2 linked regions of the Luteitalea sp. TBR-22 genome follow. The protein of the gene in region 1 interacts with the protein of each later gene in a pairwise test. Links are inferred from orthologs where the notes say so. Each region holds a gene or a part of one and is shown on either strand. Other genes may lie near its edges.

Region 1 (5,789 bases):
CTTGAGCGTCGCCGACAGCACCGGCCCGACTTCGTCCTTCTCGGGGAAGAAGATGTCGATGCGCTCGATCTGCTTCTCCTGCGCCATCGCGATGACGCGCGCCGAGAGCTCCTCGTTGGCCTCGAGCAACACCTCACCCGACGCCGGGTCGACCACGTCGGCCGCCGCGTAGGGCTGCTCGCCCTCGAGCTGGCTCAGGTCGACGGGGACCTCGGTGATCCCGGCGTGGCGCAGCGCGCGGATCGCCGCCTTGGTGATCCGCTTGCCGCGCGTCAGGGCCACCTCGCTGCCGGGGATGGTCATGTCCTCGCCGGCGCGCCAGTCCACCGGGCTGTCGTTGACCGCCCACAGGACCTGGTCGCCCTTCAGGTGCAGCGAGTCGATCGAGTAGAACGCGCGCAGCATCTCGTCGGCGTTGCGCAGGCCGAGGGCCCGCAGGAACACCGTGCCGAGGAACTTGCGCTTGCGGTCGATGCGCACGTACAGCAGGTTCTTGCTGTCGTACTCGAACTCGACCCACGAGCCGCGGTACGGGATGAGCTGCCCGATGAACAGCGTCTTGTCTTCCGTGTGGAAGAAGGCGCCCGGCGACCGGTGCAGCTGCGAGACGATGACGCGCTCGGTGCCGTTGATGATGAACGTCCCGTGATCGGTCATCAGCGGGATGTCGCCGAAGTAGACCTCCTGCTCCTTGATGTCGCGGATGGTCTTGGCGCCCGTCTCGGGGTCCTTGTTCCAGACCACGAGGCGGATCGTCACCTTGAGCGGGATCGCATACGTCATCCCGCGCTCGAGGCACTCGTTGATGTCGTACTTGAGGTTGAGCGCCATGCGGCGCCCGCCGATCTCGTGGACCAGCCCCCGAGCCTCATCGCCCCAGCCGCACTCGTCCCAGTTGCCGATCGAGTACTCGATGAACTCCAGCGAGGAGTTCTCGCGGAAGTCCGAGATCGGGAACACGGACTTGAACACGGCCTGCAGGCCGACGTCCTCGCGCTCGGCCGGCAGCGTGTACATCTGCAGGAACCGGTCGTAGGACTTCTTCTGGATTTCGATGAGGTTGGGAATCGGGACCGTGGTCCGGATCTTGGAAAAGTCGATGCGCTCGCGGTAGACGTTCTTGGCCAGGCTGCTGCTCATACTTCTCGATTCCCCCGGGTCGGTTCCGCCACGAACCACCCGTCGCACGAGGTCTTCGGAGGCAAATCACACAAATGGCGAAAGCCGCGCGGCCCTGACGGCCCGACCTGGCGGGGTCGGGCACGCCTCGAGGGGCACACGCGGCTCGCGAACAAGCCGGACCGTGCTACTTGATCTCGACCTTCGCGCCGGCCTCTTCGAACTTCTTCTTGATCGCGTCGGCCTCTTCCTTGGGCACGCCTTCCTTGATCGCCTTCGGCGCGCCCTCGACCAGATCCTTGGCTTCCTTCAGACCGAGCGAGGTCACTTCGCGGACGGCCTTGATCACGTTGATCTTGTTGGCACCGGCCTCGAGGAGGACGACGTTGAACTCGGTCTTCTCCTCGACAGGGGCCGCCGCCGCTGCGCCGCCCGCAGCCGCCACCACCACCGGGGCCGCCGCCGCGGCCGAAACGCCGAGTTCCGACTCGAGCGTCTTGACGAGCTTGGACAGCTCCATCACCGAGATGTTCTTGATGTACTCGACCACCTGATCCTGCGTCACGTCTGCCATTGTCCGAATCTCCTTACTGTCGACTATCAGCGCTCTGCGTCCGGCTTTCAGCTATCAACGGTCTCCATCGCTGACGTTCCGCATGACCGGGACACAGCAGATGCCTGATAGCTGACAGCGACCTCGTGTATGACCGCCGGCCGCGCCGGCGATCCCTCCCTACTCGCCCTTCTTCTTCTCCACCTGCGACAGGACGTTCATCAGGTCCCGCGGCGCCGCGCTCAGCACGCTGACGATCTGGACCATCGGGGCCTGCAGCAGGTACAGCAGCTTGGCGTACAGCTCGGGCTTGCCCGGCATGTTCGCCAGTTCGTTCACGGCGGGACCCGTGACCACGTCGCCCTGCACGACCGCCGCCTTCAGCACGAGGGCCGGGGCCGTCTTGGCAAACGTCGTCAGCACCTTCGCGAGCGCGACCGGATCGTCGCCGCTGAAGGCGACCGCCGTCGTGCCCGTGAAGTGGGGCGTGAGCGCCTCGAAGGGCGTGCCCGCCATGGCGCGGCGAGCGAGGGTGTTCTTGACCACCTTGTACGAGCCCTGCACGGCCCGCACCTGCCGGCGCAGTTCGGTGACCTCGGGGACCTTCAGCCCCTTGTACTCCATCACGATCAGGCTCTCGGCCTTCCCGAAGGATTCCGTGAGCTGGCCGAGTTCCAGTTGCTTGTCAGCGCGAGATACAGCCATGGTCTCTCTCCCTACTTGACGAGCGACTCGACATGCGAGGTGTCGATCGCCACGCCGGGGCCCATGGTCGAGCTGACCGTCAGGCTCTTGAGGTACTTGCCCTTGGCCGCCGCGGGCTTCGCCTTCATCACGCTGTCGAACAGGGCGTGCGCGTTGGCCAGGAGGTTCTCGGTCGGGAACGACACCTTGCCGATCGGCGCGTGCACGATGCCGGTCTTGTCCACCCGGAACTCGACCTTGCCCGCCTTGATCTCCTGCACGGCCTTGGTGATGTCGGTCGTGACCGTCCCCGTCTTCGGATTGGGCATCAAGCCGCGCGGGCCGAGCACCTTGCCCAGGCGCCCCACCGCCCGCATCATGTCGGGCGTCGCCACGACCGCATCGAAGTCGGTCCAGCCGCCCGAGATCTTCTCGACCAGTTCCTCGCCGCCCACCGCATCGGCGCCGGCGGCTTCCGCCTCGCGCTGCTTCTCGGGATTGGCGATCACCAGCACCCGCTTGGTCTTGCCGAGCCCGTGCGGCAGCACCACCGTGCCACGCACCATCTGGTCGGCATGCTTGGGATCGACGCCAAGGCGCATCGCGACCTCGACGGTCTCGTCGAACTTCGTGTACTTCAGCTTCTGGATGAGGGGAATGGCCTCATCCAGCACGTACGGGCGCTCCTCGACCTGCGCGCGCGCCGCCGCGTACTTCTTCCCGGGAGTGGGCATGTGCTACCTCCGTGGTGCAGTCGGCCGACGAGCGGCCTCCCACGTTGTGTCGAATCCCCGTAATTTGAAATGTGAAACCTCAAATTGCGCGGGGTACCACCTGTCAGCCGACGACGTCGAGGCCCATCGAGCGGGCCGTGCCGGCCACGCTGCGCATGGCCGCGTCGAGCGACTCGCAGTTCAGGTCGGGCAGCTTCAGGCGCGCGATCTCCTCGACCTGCGCCTTGGTCACCGTGCCGACCTTGTTCTTGTTCGGCTCGGCCGAGCCCTTGGGCACGTTCGCGGCGCGCTTGAGCAGCACCGGAGCGGGCGGCGTCTTCAGCACGAAGGTGTACGACCGATCGGCGTACACCGTCACCACCACGGGGATGATGAGACCGTCCTGGCCGGCGGTCTTCGCGTTGAAGTTCTTGCAGAAGTCCATGATGTTGACGCCCTGCGGACCGAGCGCGGTCCCGACAGGGGGCGCCGGCGTTGCCTTGCCGGCGGCGATCTGGAGCTTCACGAGTGCTTGAACCTTCTTGGCCATGTGTCTTCGAACCGTCCCTGCTGCGTTCCGGGCCTAGAGCTTCTCGACCTGCAGGAAGTCGAGCTCCACCGGCGTGGACCGCCCGAAGATCGTCACCATGACCTTCAGCGTGCTGCGCTCGGTATTGACCTCGTCCACCGTGCCGTTGAAGTTGGTGAACGGCCCCTCGTTGATGCGCACCTGGTCGCCCTTCTCGAAGTGGTACTTCGGCTTGGGCTTCTCGGCACTCTCGCGCACCTGCGCGAGGATGTTGTCCACTTCTTCGCGGGTCAGCGGCGTCGGCTTGGCGCCCGCTCCCACGAACCCGGTGACCTTCGGGGTGTTCTTCACCACGTGCCACGCGTCGTCGGTCATCTGCATCTCGACGAAGAGATAGCCGGGGAAGATGCGCTTGCGCATCTCGGCCTTGCGGCCGCTGCGCATCTCCATGACCGTTTCCTGCGGCACGAGGACCTCGCCGAACTTGTCCTCGAGGCCGTAGGCCTGCACGCGCTGCTCGAGCGACTCCTTGACCTTGTTCTCGAAGCCCGAGTACGTGTGGACGATGTACCAGCTGAGCGACGGCCCCGGCGATGCCGCGCCTTCCTGCACCTCGCTCATGCCGCCCCTCCGAAGCTGCGGAAGATCCACTCGACGAGCTTGTTGAAGGCTGCGTCGACCGCGAACAGGTAGATGCCCATCACCAGCGAGAAGGCGATCACGACGATGGTCGTGGCCTGCACTTCGCGCTGCGTCGGCCAGGTGACGCGCCCGACCTCCTCGCGCACCTTGGCAAGGAAATCCTTGCCGCGCGCCCACCAGCCCAGCGGGCCGGCGGTCGCCACCACGGGCGTTTCCGCCTCGCGACGGCCTGCCTGTGCGTCCTTGACGTTGTCCACCATCGCGGTCTTCACGCTGCGGTTCCTTCAGTGCAGACGCCCGGGCGCGCATCGCAGTCGAGGCGATACGCGCTCGGGCCGTCCACCGGCGGGTGTGGCAGGCCAGGAGGGACTCGAACCCCCAGCCCCCGGTTTTGGAGACCGGTGCTCTGCCAATTGAGCTACTGGCCTGTGCAACTCCGCCACCGGACCCGGCCGGTGGCAACCAACCCTGAGAGCACACGCCGGACCAATCCGGCGCTACTTGCTCTCCTTGTGCTCCGTGTGCGACTTGCAGAAGCGGCAGAACTTCTTCATGTGCAGCCGCTCGGTCGTCTTCTTCTTGTTGCGCGTCGTGCTGTAGTTGCGACGCTTGCACTCGCCGCACGCGAGCTGAACGATGTCTCTCATGATCGTCTTCTCAACTTCCGGACTACTGGCTCAGGGCTTCGGGCTCAGGGCTCAGGGAGCTCGCAGATGCTGCGGCCTCTGGAGGGTTTCTGAGTCTTGCGCCGAGAGCCGTGAGCCGTTGTCCAGACGGCCGGCTCGGAGAGCCGGCCCTACCCGGTAAGTCGCCGGCGCCGCCGGCGACTTACTGAAGAATCTCGGTGATCGTGCCCGCGCCCACCGTGCGGCCACCCTCGCGGATGGCGAACCGCAGGCCCTTCTCCAGCGCCACCGGCCCGATGAGCTCGATCTCCATCGTCACGTTGTCGCCCGGCATCACCATCTCGACGCCCTCGGGCAGCTTCGCCACGCCGGTCACGTCGGTCGTCCGGATGTAGAACTGCGGACGATAGCCGTTGAAGAACGGCGTGTGCCGGCCGCCCTCTTCCTTCGTGAGGACGTAGACCTCGCCCTTGAACTTGGTGTGCGGCGTGATCGACCCCGGCTTGGCCAGCACCTGCCCACGCTCCACGGCTTCCTTGTCGATGCCGCGCAGCAGCGCCCCGATGTTGTCGCCCGCCTGGCCCTCGTCGAGCAGCTTCTTGAACATCTCGACGCCGGTCACCACCGTCTTGCGCGTCGGGCCGAAGCCGACAATCTCGATTTCCTCGCCGACCTTCACCTTGCCACGCTCGACACGCCCGGTCACCACCGTGCCTCGGCCCGAGATCGAGAACACGTCCTCGACCGGCATCAGGAACGGCTTGTCGATCTGGCGCTCCGGCAGCGGGACGTAGTTGTCGACCGCCTCCATGAGGTTGTCGATCGTCTTCTCCCACTCCGGGTCGCCCTCGAGCGCCTTGAGCGCCGAGCCGCGCACGATCGGGATCTCGTCACCGGGGAACCCGTAGCTCGAGAGCAGCTCG
Region 2 (7,008 bases), 1.4 Mb from region 1 along the record:
CTTCCTCCAGTTGCGTCTCGTCGCTGGCCAGCAACAGGCGCGTCGCGAGGTCGGGCGTACTCATGCGGCCGGCGGCGTTGATGCGCGGCGCGATCACGAACGACACGTTGAAGCCGTCGATGGCCTTGTTCTGCAGGCCGGCCGACTCCAGCAGCGTCCGCAGGCCGACGGTGTGCGGGCCCTGCGAGAGCCGCTCGAGACCGAGCTTGGCGATGATGCGGTTCTCGCCGACCAGCGGCACCACGTCGGCGACCGTGCCGATCGCGGCCAGCTTCAGGAACGCCGGCAGCCACTTCTCGCGCCCGAAGCGCTGGCAGAGCGCCTGCACCACCTTGAACGCCACACCGACGCCGGCCAGGTGCTTGTCCGGATACGTGCAGTCGGGCCGCTTGGGATTGATCACGGCCAGCGCCGCCGGGATCTCGGCCTCGGGCTCGTGATGGTCGGTGATGATCAGGTCGACACCGAGCTCCCGGGCGCGGCGGGCCGCCTCGGCGCTGCGGATGCCGCAGTCCACCGACACGATGACGCGCACCCCCTCGGCGTGCAGGCGCTCCACCGCGGGCACCTGCAGCCCGTAGCCGTCGCGCAGCCGCTCGGGAATGAAGTGCGTGACGTCGCCGCCGAGCAGTTCGAGGGCCCGGCGCAGGATCACGGTGGAGGTGACGCCGTCCACGTCGTAGTCGCCGTGGATGGCGATGCGTTCGCGCCGCTCGAGCGCCGCGCAGAGGCGCTCGACCGCCGGCCGCATGTCGGCGAGCCGGTACGGATCGAAGAGCTGCGACAGTTCCGGGTGGAGGAACCGGTGCGCTGCCTCGGGGTCGCCGTGGCCGCGATGGCACAACAGGCGGGCGACGACCGGAGACACGTCGAGGGCCGCGGCCAGCGACTGCGCGGCCGTCTCGTCACACACGACGGGGTCCCAGATCAACGTGCGCATGGACAGGGGGTCCCGAGCGGGGACCCGATCAGGAAGCCGACCCGGCGATCTCGGCGCCGACGCGGCCGATGCGGCGGAACTTCTCGTAGCGGCGGTCGAGCCGCTCGGCCGACGACCACCCCATCGCCTGCTGCAGGGCGGGCCAGAGGGCTTCGTCGAGCCGGCGTGCCGATTCGTCGTAGTCCTGGTGGGCGCCGCCGAGCGGCTCGGGGATGATGCCGTCGCAGATGCCACGCCCGACCAGGTCCGGGGCGGTCATCTTCAGCGCGTCGGCAGCCTCGACCTTCTTGGCCGCGTCGCGCCACAGGATCGCCGCGCAGCCCTCGGGCGGAATCACGCTGTAGACCGCGTACTCCTGCATCAGCACGGTGTCGCCGACCGCGATGCCGAGCGCGCCGCCGCTGCCGCCCTCGCCGGTGACCACGACGACGATCGCCGTGTCGAGCACGGCCATCTCGCGCAGGTTCAGGGCGATCGCCTCGGCGATGCCCCGCTCTTCGGACTCCATGCCGGGGTAGGCGGCCGGGGTGTCCACCAGGCAGATGATCGGTCGCTTGAACTTGGCGGCCATCTGCATCGCCCGGAGGGCCTTGCGATAGCCCTCGGGGCGCGCGTAGCCGAAGTTGCGGGCGATCTTCTGCTTCGTGTCGCGGCCCTTCTGGTGGCCGACGATCAGCACCGGCTGGTCGTGGTACTGCGCAAAGCCGGCGACGATGGCCTGGTCGTCACCGAAGCGGCGGTCGCCGTGGATCTCGGTGAACCCGGGCCAGAGCCGGGCTGCGTAGTCGAGCAGGTAGGGGCGCTGCGGGTGGCGCGCCACCAGCACTCGCTGCCACGGCGTCAGCCGCGCGAAGATGTCCTGGCGCACCTGCCGGGCTCGCGCCTGCAGGCGGGCGATCTCGCCCGCGCGCTCCGGCGTCGAGGGCTGGCCGGTGAGGTGATCGATCTCCTTCAGGAGGGCGGCGACGGGCTCCTCGAACTCGAGGCTGTCCACGGGCATGACGAGTCAGGTTACCGCAATTTGACGGCCCCGACGCCGCACACGCGTTCGAGGTCGGCCACCAGTTGCTCGGAGGCGCGCACCTGCACGGCCAGCAGGTCCAGCCGGACGCGCATCGGCCGCGGCAGGTCGCGCACCTCGAGATCGAGGCGCACGCGCTTGTCGCCGCGGTGGCGCATCAGGATGTCGGCCACGTCCTCGATGGTCCGGCGTGAGGGGGTGCGCAGGGCGATGGCGACCTCGCGCGAGAGCGTCTCGTTCAGCGACGAAAGCGGCTTGATCTCGCTGGCCAGGATCTTCGCGCTGTCGTCGCCGGCCTCCAGCTTGCCCCGCACCAGGACCATGCGGTCGTTCTCGATCAGGGGGGCGTGGTGGCGGAACGTCTCGGGGAAGGCCACCACCTCGAGCGCACCGTCGAGGTCTTCGAGCATGAAGGCCGCCATGCGGTCGCCCTTCTTGGTCTTCACCTGCCGGACGCCACTGATGATGCCGCCCACCAGCACGTCGGCCATCGCCTCGGTGCACTGGCCGATCGGCCGGGCGCCGGCCTTGGCCAGGTCGTCCTGGTGCGCCGCCAGCGGGTGCCCCGAGAGGTACAGGCCGAGGGCCTCCTTCTCGAAGGCGAGCACCTGGGCCGAGGGCCAGGGCTCCGCATCGGGCAGGGCGAGGTCGGCCGCCGGCGTCTCGTCGCCGTCGTCGCCCCCGAGCAGGGCGGCGAACAACTGCGTCTGGCCCCGGTCGCGGTCCTTCTGCAGCCGGTTGCCCTGCTCCAGGGCCCTGTCGATCGCGGCGCAGAGGCGGGCCCGGCGTGAGGCGATCGGCTCGTGGGGCGGGGCGAGCGAGTCGAGCGCCCCGGCCTTGGCCAGGCTCTCGAGCACGCGCTTGTTCACCAGACGCAGGTCGGCGTGCTCGCACAGGGCGGCGAGCGACTCGATGCGTCCCCCCTGCTCCTGCCGGACCCTGAGGATGGACAGGATCGCCCCCTCGCCGACGTTCTTGACGGCCGTCAACCCGAAGCGGACGCCCTCAGGCTCGACCGTGAAGGGCAACTGGCTGAGGTTGACGTCGGGCGGCAGGACCGGCACGCCCAGGTCGCGGCACTCGCCGAGGTACTGCGACAGCTTGTCGGTGTTCTGCGCCTCGATGGTCAGCAACGCCGCCATGAAGTAGCGCGGGTAGTTGGCCTTCAGGTAGCCGGTCTGGTACGCGAGCAGCGCGTAGGTGGTCGAGTGCGACTTGTTGAAGCCGTAGCCGGCGAAGTACGCCAGCAGGTCGAAGATCTCGCCGGCCTTCTTCTCCGACAGGCCGTTGGCGGTGGCGCCCGCCACGAACCGGTCGCGCTGCGCCGCCATGACCTTGGGGTCCTTCTTCCCCATGGCCTTGCGGAGCAGGTCGGCCTCGCCCATCGTGAAGCCGCCGACGTCGCGCGCCACGCGCATGACCTGTTCCTGGTACGCGATGACCCCGTACGTGTCGCGCAGGATGGGCTCCATCTGCGGGACCATGTACGTGATCTCCTCGCGCCCGTGGCGACGGTTGACGAAGCTGTCGACCACGCCGGCGCCGAGCGGGCCGGGCCGGTACAGGGCATTGAGGGCGATGAGGTCGTCGAAGCGCGACGGCTTGGCCTTGCGCAGCACCTCGCGCATGCCCGAGGACTCGAACTGGAACACGCCGGCCGTCTGCCCCTCGGCAAACAGCTGGAACGTCCTGGCGTCGTCCATCGGGATCGCGTCGATGTCGAGGACCTGCCCGGTCGTGCGCGTGATCTCCTTGAGCGCGTCGTCGATCAGCGTCAGCGTGCTGAGGCCGAGGAAGTCCATCTTGAGGAGCCCCATCCTCTCGATTTCCTTCATCGCCCACTGCGTGACGATTTCGTCGCGCGCCCCCTTGTACAGCGGCGCGAAGTCGGTGATCGCCCGCGGCGCGATCACCACGCCGGCGGCGTGCACCGAGGCGTGCCGCGTCATCCCCTCGAGGCGCTGGCCGATGTCGAGCAGGTCCTTGACGCGCGGGTCGCTGTCGCGCAGCTGCTTGAGGAGCGGGTTCTCGACAAGTGCCTTCTCGAGCGTCATGTCGAGGGCCGGCGGGATCAGCTTGGCGACCTTGTCGACCTCGGCGTAGGTCATGTCCATGACGCGCCCGACGTCGCGCACCACGGCCTTGGCCTTCATCGTCCCGAACGTGATGATCTGGGCGACGTTCTCGCGCCCGTACTTGCGCGTGACGTAGTCGATCACCTCGCCGCGGCGTCGCTCGCAGAAGTCGATGTCGATGTCGGGCATCGACACGCGTTCCGGGTTCAGGAAGCGCTCGAAGATCAGGTCGAACTCGATCGGGTCGACGTCGGTGATGCGCAGGCACCAGGCGACGACGCTGCCGGCCGCCGAGCCGCGGCCCGGCCCGACGGGGATGCCCTGCTCGCGGGCGTACCGGATGAAGTCCCAGACGATGAGGAAGTACCCGGTGTACCCCATCTTCTTGATCATCGCGATCTCGTAGTCGAGTCGCGTCTCGTACTCCTCGAGCGTGTGGCGCAGCGCGCCGCGCGACATCAGCTCGCGCAGGCGCGGCAGGCGCGCGGCGAAGCCCTCGCGCGTCATGCGCTCGAAGTGATCGTCGAGGGTCTCCCCTTCCGGGACGTCGAAGTTCGGGAGGTGGTAGACCTTCGAGTCGAGGTCGACGTGGCAGCGCTCGGCGATGCGCGCGGTGTTGGTCAGCGCGTCCGGATACTCACCGAACCGCTCCCACATCTGCTCGGGGGTCTTCAGGTAGAACTCGTCGGAGCCGTACTTGAGGCGGTGTGCGTCGTTGACGGACTTCCCGGTGCCGATGCACAGCAGGATGTCGTGCGGCTTGTGGTCGCCGTGCCGCAGGTAGTGCACGTCGTTGGTGACGACCATCGGCAGGTCGAGCTCACGGGCCAGCGACGGCAGACTGTCGTTGACGATCTTCTGCTCGCGCAGCCCCTGGTACTGCATCTCGAGGAAGAAGTTGCCCTTGCCGAGGATCTCGGCGTACTGCCCCGCAGCGGTGCGCGCCTTGTCGATCTTGTCCTTGTAGATGCCCTCGGCGACCTCGCCCTTCAGGCAGCTGCTCAGGCCGATGAGGCCGGCGCTGTGCTGCTGGAGCAACTCCTTGTCGATGCGGGGCTTGTAGTAGAAGCCCTCGGTGTAGCCCGAGGACACCAGCTTGATGAGGTTGTGGTAGCCGACGTTGTTCTCGGCCAGCAGCACCAGATGGTTCTGGGTCTCGCCGGGCACCCCGCTCCGGTCGCGGCGGTCGCCGGGCGCGACGTAGACCTCGCAGCCGAGGATCGGCCGCACGCCGTGCTTCTTGGCGGTGTCGTAGAAGACCACCGACGAGAACATGTTGCCGTGCTCGGTCACCGCCAGCGACGGCATGCCGAGGCGCGCGGCTTCCTTCATCAGCTCGTCGACGCGGCACGCGCCGTCGAGCAACGAGTACTCCGTGTGCAGGTGGAGGTGGACGAAGTCCTTCACGCGCGCGTCACTCCCACTCGATGGTGCTCGGGGGCTTGCTGCTGACGTCGTACACGACGCGATTGATCCCGCGGACCTCGTTGATGATCCGGCTGGACACCTTCTTGAGCAAGGGGTACGGCAGCGGCGCCCAGTCGGCGGTCATGAAGTCGCTGGTCTGCACGGCCCGCAGCGCGACGACGTGCTCGTAGGTGCGCCCATCGCCCATCACCCCGACGCTGCGCACCGGCAGGAACACGGCGAAGGCCTGGCTCGTGAGGTCGTACCAGGTCCTGCCGGTGGCCTCGTCGATGGTGTGCCGCAACTCGTGGATGAAGATGTCGTCGGCGCGACGCAACAGGTCGGCGTACTCGGCCTTCACCTCGCCGAGGATCCGCACCCCGAGGCCGGGTCCCGGAAACGGGTGCCGATAGACCATCTCCGGTGGCAGGCCCAGCACCACCCCGAGCTCGCGCACCTCGTCCTTGAACAACTCGCGCAGCGGCTCCAGCAGCCGCAGGCCGAGCGTCTCGGGCAGGCCGCCGACGTTGTGGTGGCTCTTGATGGTCTTGGACTTCTTCGTCTTGGCCCCGCCCGACTCGACCACGTCGGGGTAGATCGTGCCCTGCGCCAGCCACTTGGCCTGCGTCAGCGCGGCGGCCTCCCGCTGGAACACCTCGACGAACTCGCGGCCGATGATCTTCCGCTTGGCCTCGGGGTCGGTCACGCCGGCGAGGTGCCCCAGGAACTGGGCGCGCGCGTCGACGTGCCGCACCTTCGCGTGCAACCGGCCCGCGAACATGTGCATCACCAGTTCGGCCTCGTTGAGCCGCAGCAGGCCGTGATCGACGAACACGCACGTGAGCTGATCGCCGATCGCCTTGTGGATCAGCGCCGCCGCGACGCTCGAGTCGACGCCGCCCGAGAGCCCGAGCACGACCTCGTCCTGCCCCACCTGCTCGCGGATGCGCGCCACGGCTTCACTCACGTAATCGCCCATCCGCCAGTCGCCACGCGCGCCACAGATGTCGCGCACGAACCGCGTGAGGATCGCCTGGCCCTGCAGCGTGTGGGTGACCTCGGGGTGGAACTGCACGGCGTAATACCCGCGCGCCTCGTCGGCCATGCCCGCGATCGGGCAACTCGGCGTCGAGGCCAGCAGCGAGAACCCCGGCGGCATGTCGGCCACCGAGTCCCCGTGGCTCATCCACACCTTGAGCATGGCGTGCCCGTCGGGCGTGCGGAAGTCCTCGAGATCCTCGAGCAGCCGCGTGTGCCCGTGCGGCCGCACCTCCGCGTACCCGAACTCCCGGTGATCACTCCAGGCGACCCGTCCGCCGAGCTGCGCCGCCATGGTCTGCATCCCGTAACAGATGCCGAGGACGGGCACGCCGAGGCCCCAGATCAGGTCCGGCGCGCGGAGTTGGTGATCCTCGTAGGTACTCCCGTGGCTTCCCGACAGGATGATCCCGATGGGCGCCAGGCGTCGGATGACCTCGTCGGCCACGTCGTGCGGGTGGATCTCGCAGTAGACGTGGGCCTCGCGCACGCGACGGGCGATGAGCTGCGTCACCTGCGATCCGAAG

The links.
Region 2: the proteins of rplL (region 1) and TBR22_RS13015 interact in binary tests that used the Escherichia coli proteins (3 or more experiments, as listed by UniProt). The link is inferred for Luteitalea sp. TBR-22 from one-to-one orthologs.

The regions. Positions count from the first base shown.
Region 1 is NZ_AP024452.1:4,556,116-4,561,904, forward strand. Bases 1-2,776 are described here. They hold rplL (50S ribosomal protein L7/L12), read right to left. Parts: upstream 1,694-2,776; coding sequence 1,307-1,693; downstream 1-1,306. Other genes in these bases: rpoB (DNA-directed RNA polymerase subunit beta), read right to left, coding at 1-1,140; rplJ (50S ribosomal protein L10), read right to left, coding at 1,853-2,377; rplA (50S ribosomal protein L1), read right to left, coding at 2,389-2,776. Also shown: more of rplA, read right to left, coding at 2,777-3,090; rplK (50S ribosomal protein L11), read right to left, coding at 3,194-3,619; transcription termination/antitermination protein NusG, read right to left, coding at 3,653-4,219; preprotein translocase subunit SecE, read right to left, coding at 4,216-4,512; rpmG (50S ribosomal protein L33), read right to left, coding at 4,738-4,887; tuf (elongation factor Tu), read right to left, coding at 5,069-5,789. UniProt on the Escherichia coli protein: The binding site for several of the GTPase factors involved in protein synthesis (IF-2, EF-Tu, EF-G and RF3). Is thus essential for accurate translation.
Region 2 is NZ_AP024452.1:3,154,631-3,161,638, forward strand. The notes cover bases 1,752-5,746. They hold TBR22_RS13015 (DNA polymerase III subunit alpha), read right to left. Parts: upstream 5,444-5,746; coding sequence 1,952-5,443; downstream 1,752-1,951. Other genes in these bases: TBR22_RS13010 (acetyl-CoA carboxylase carboxyltransferase subunit alpha), read right to left, coding at 1,752-1,940; guaA (glutamine-hydrolyzing GMP synthase), read right to left, coding at 5,451-5,746. Also shown: single-stranded-DNA-specific exonuclease RecJ, read right to left, coding at 1-940; more of TBR22_RS13010, read right to left, coding at 969-1,751; more of guaA, read right to left, coding at 5,747-7,008. UniProt on the Escherichia coli protein: DNA polymerase III is a complex, multichain enzyme responsible for most of the replicative synthesis in bacteria. This DNA polymerase also exhibits 3' to 5' exonuclease activity. The alpha chain is the DNA polymerase catalytic subunit.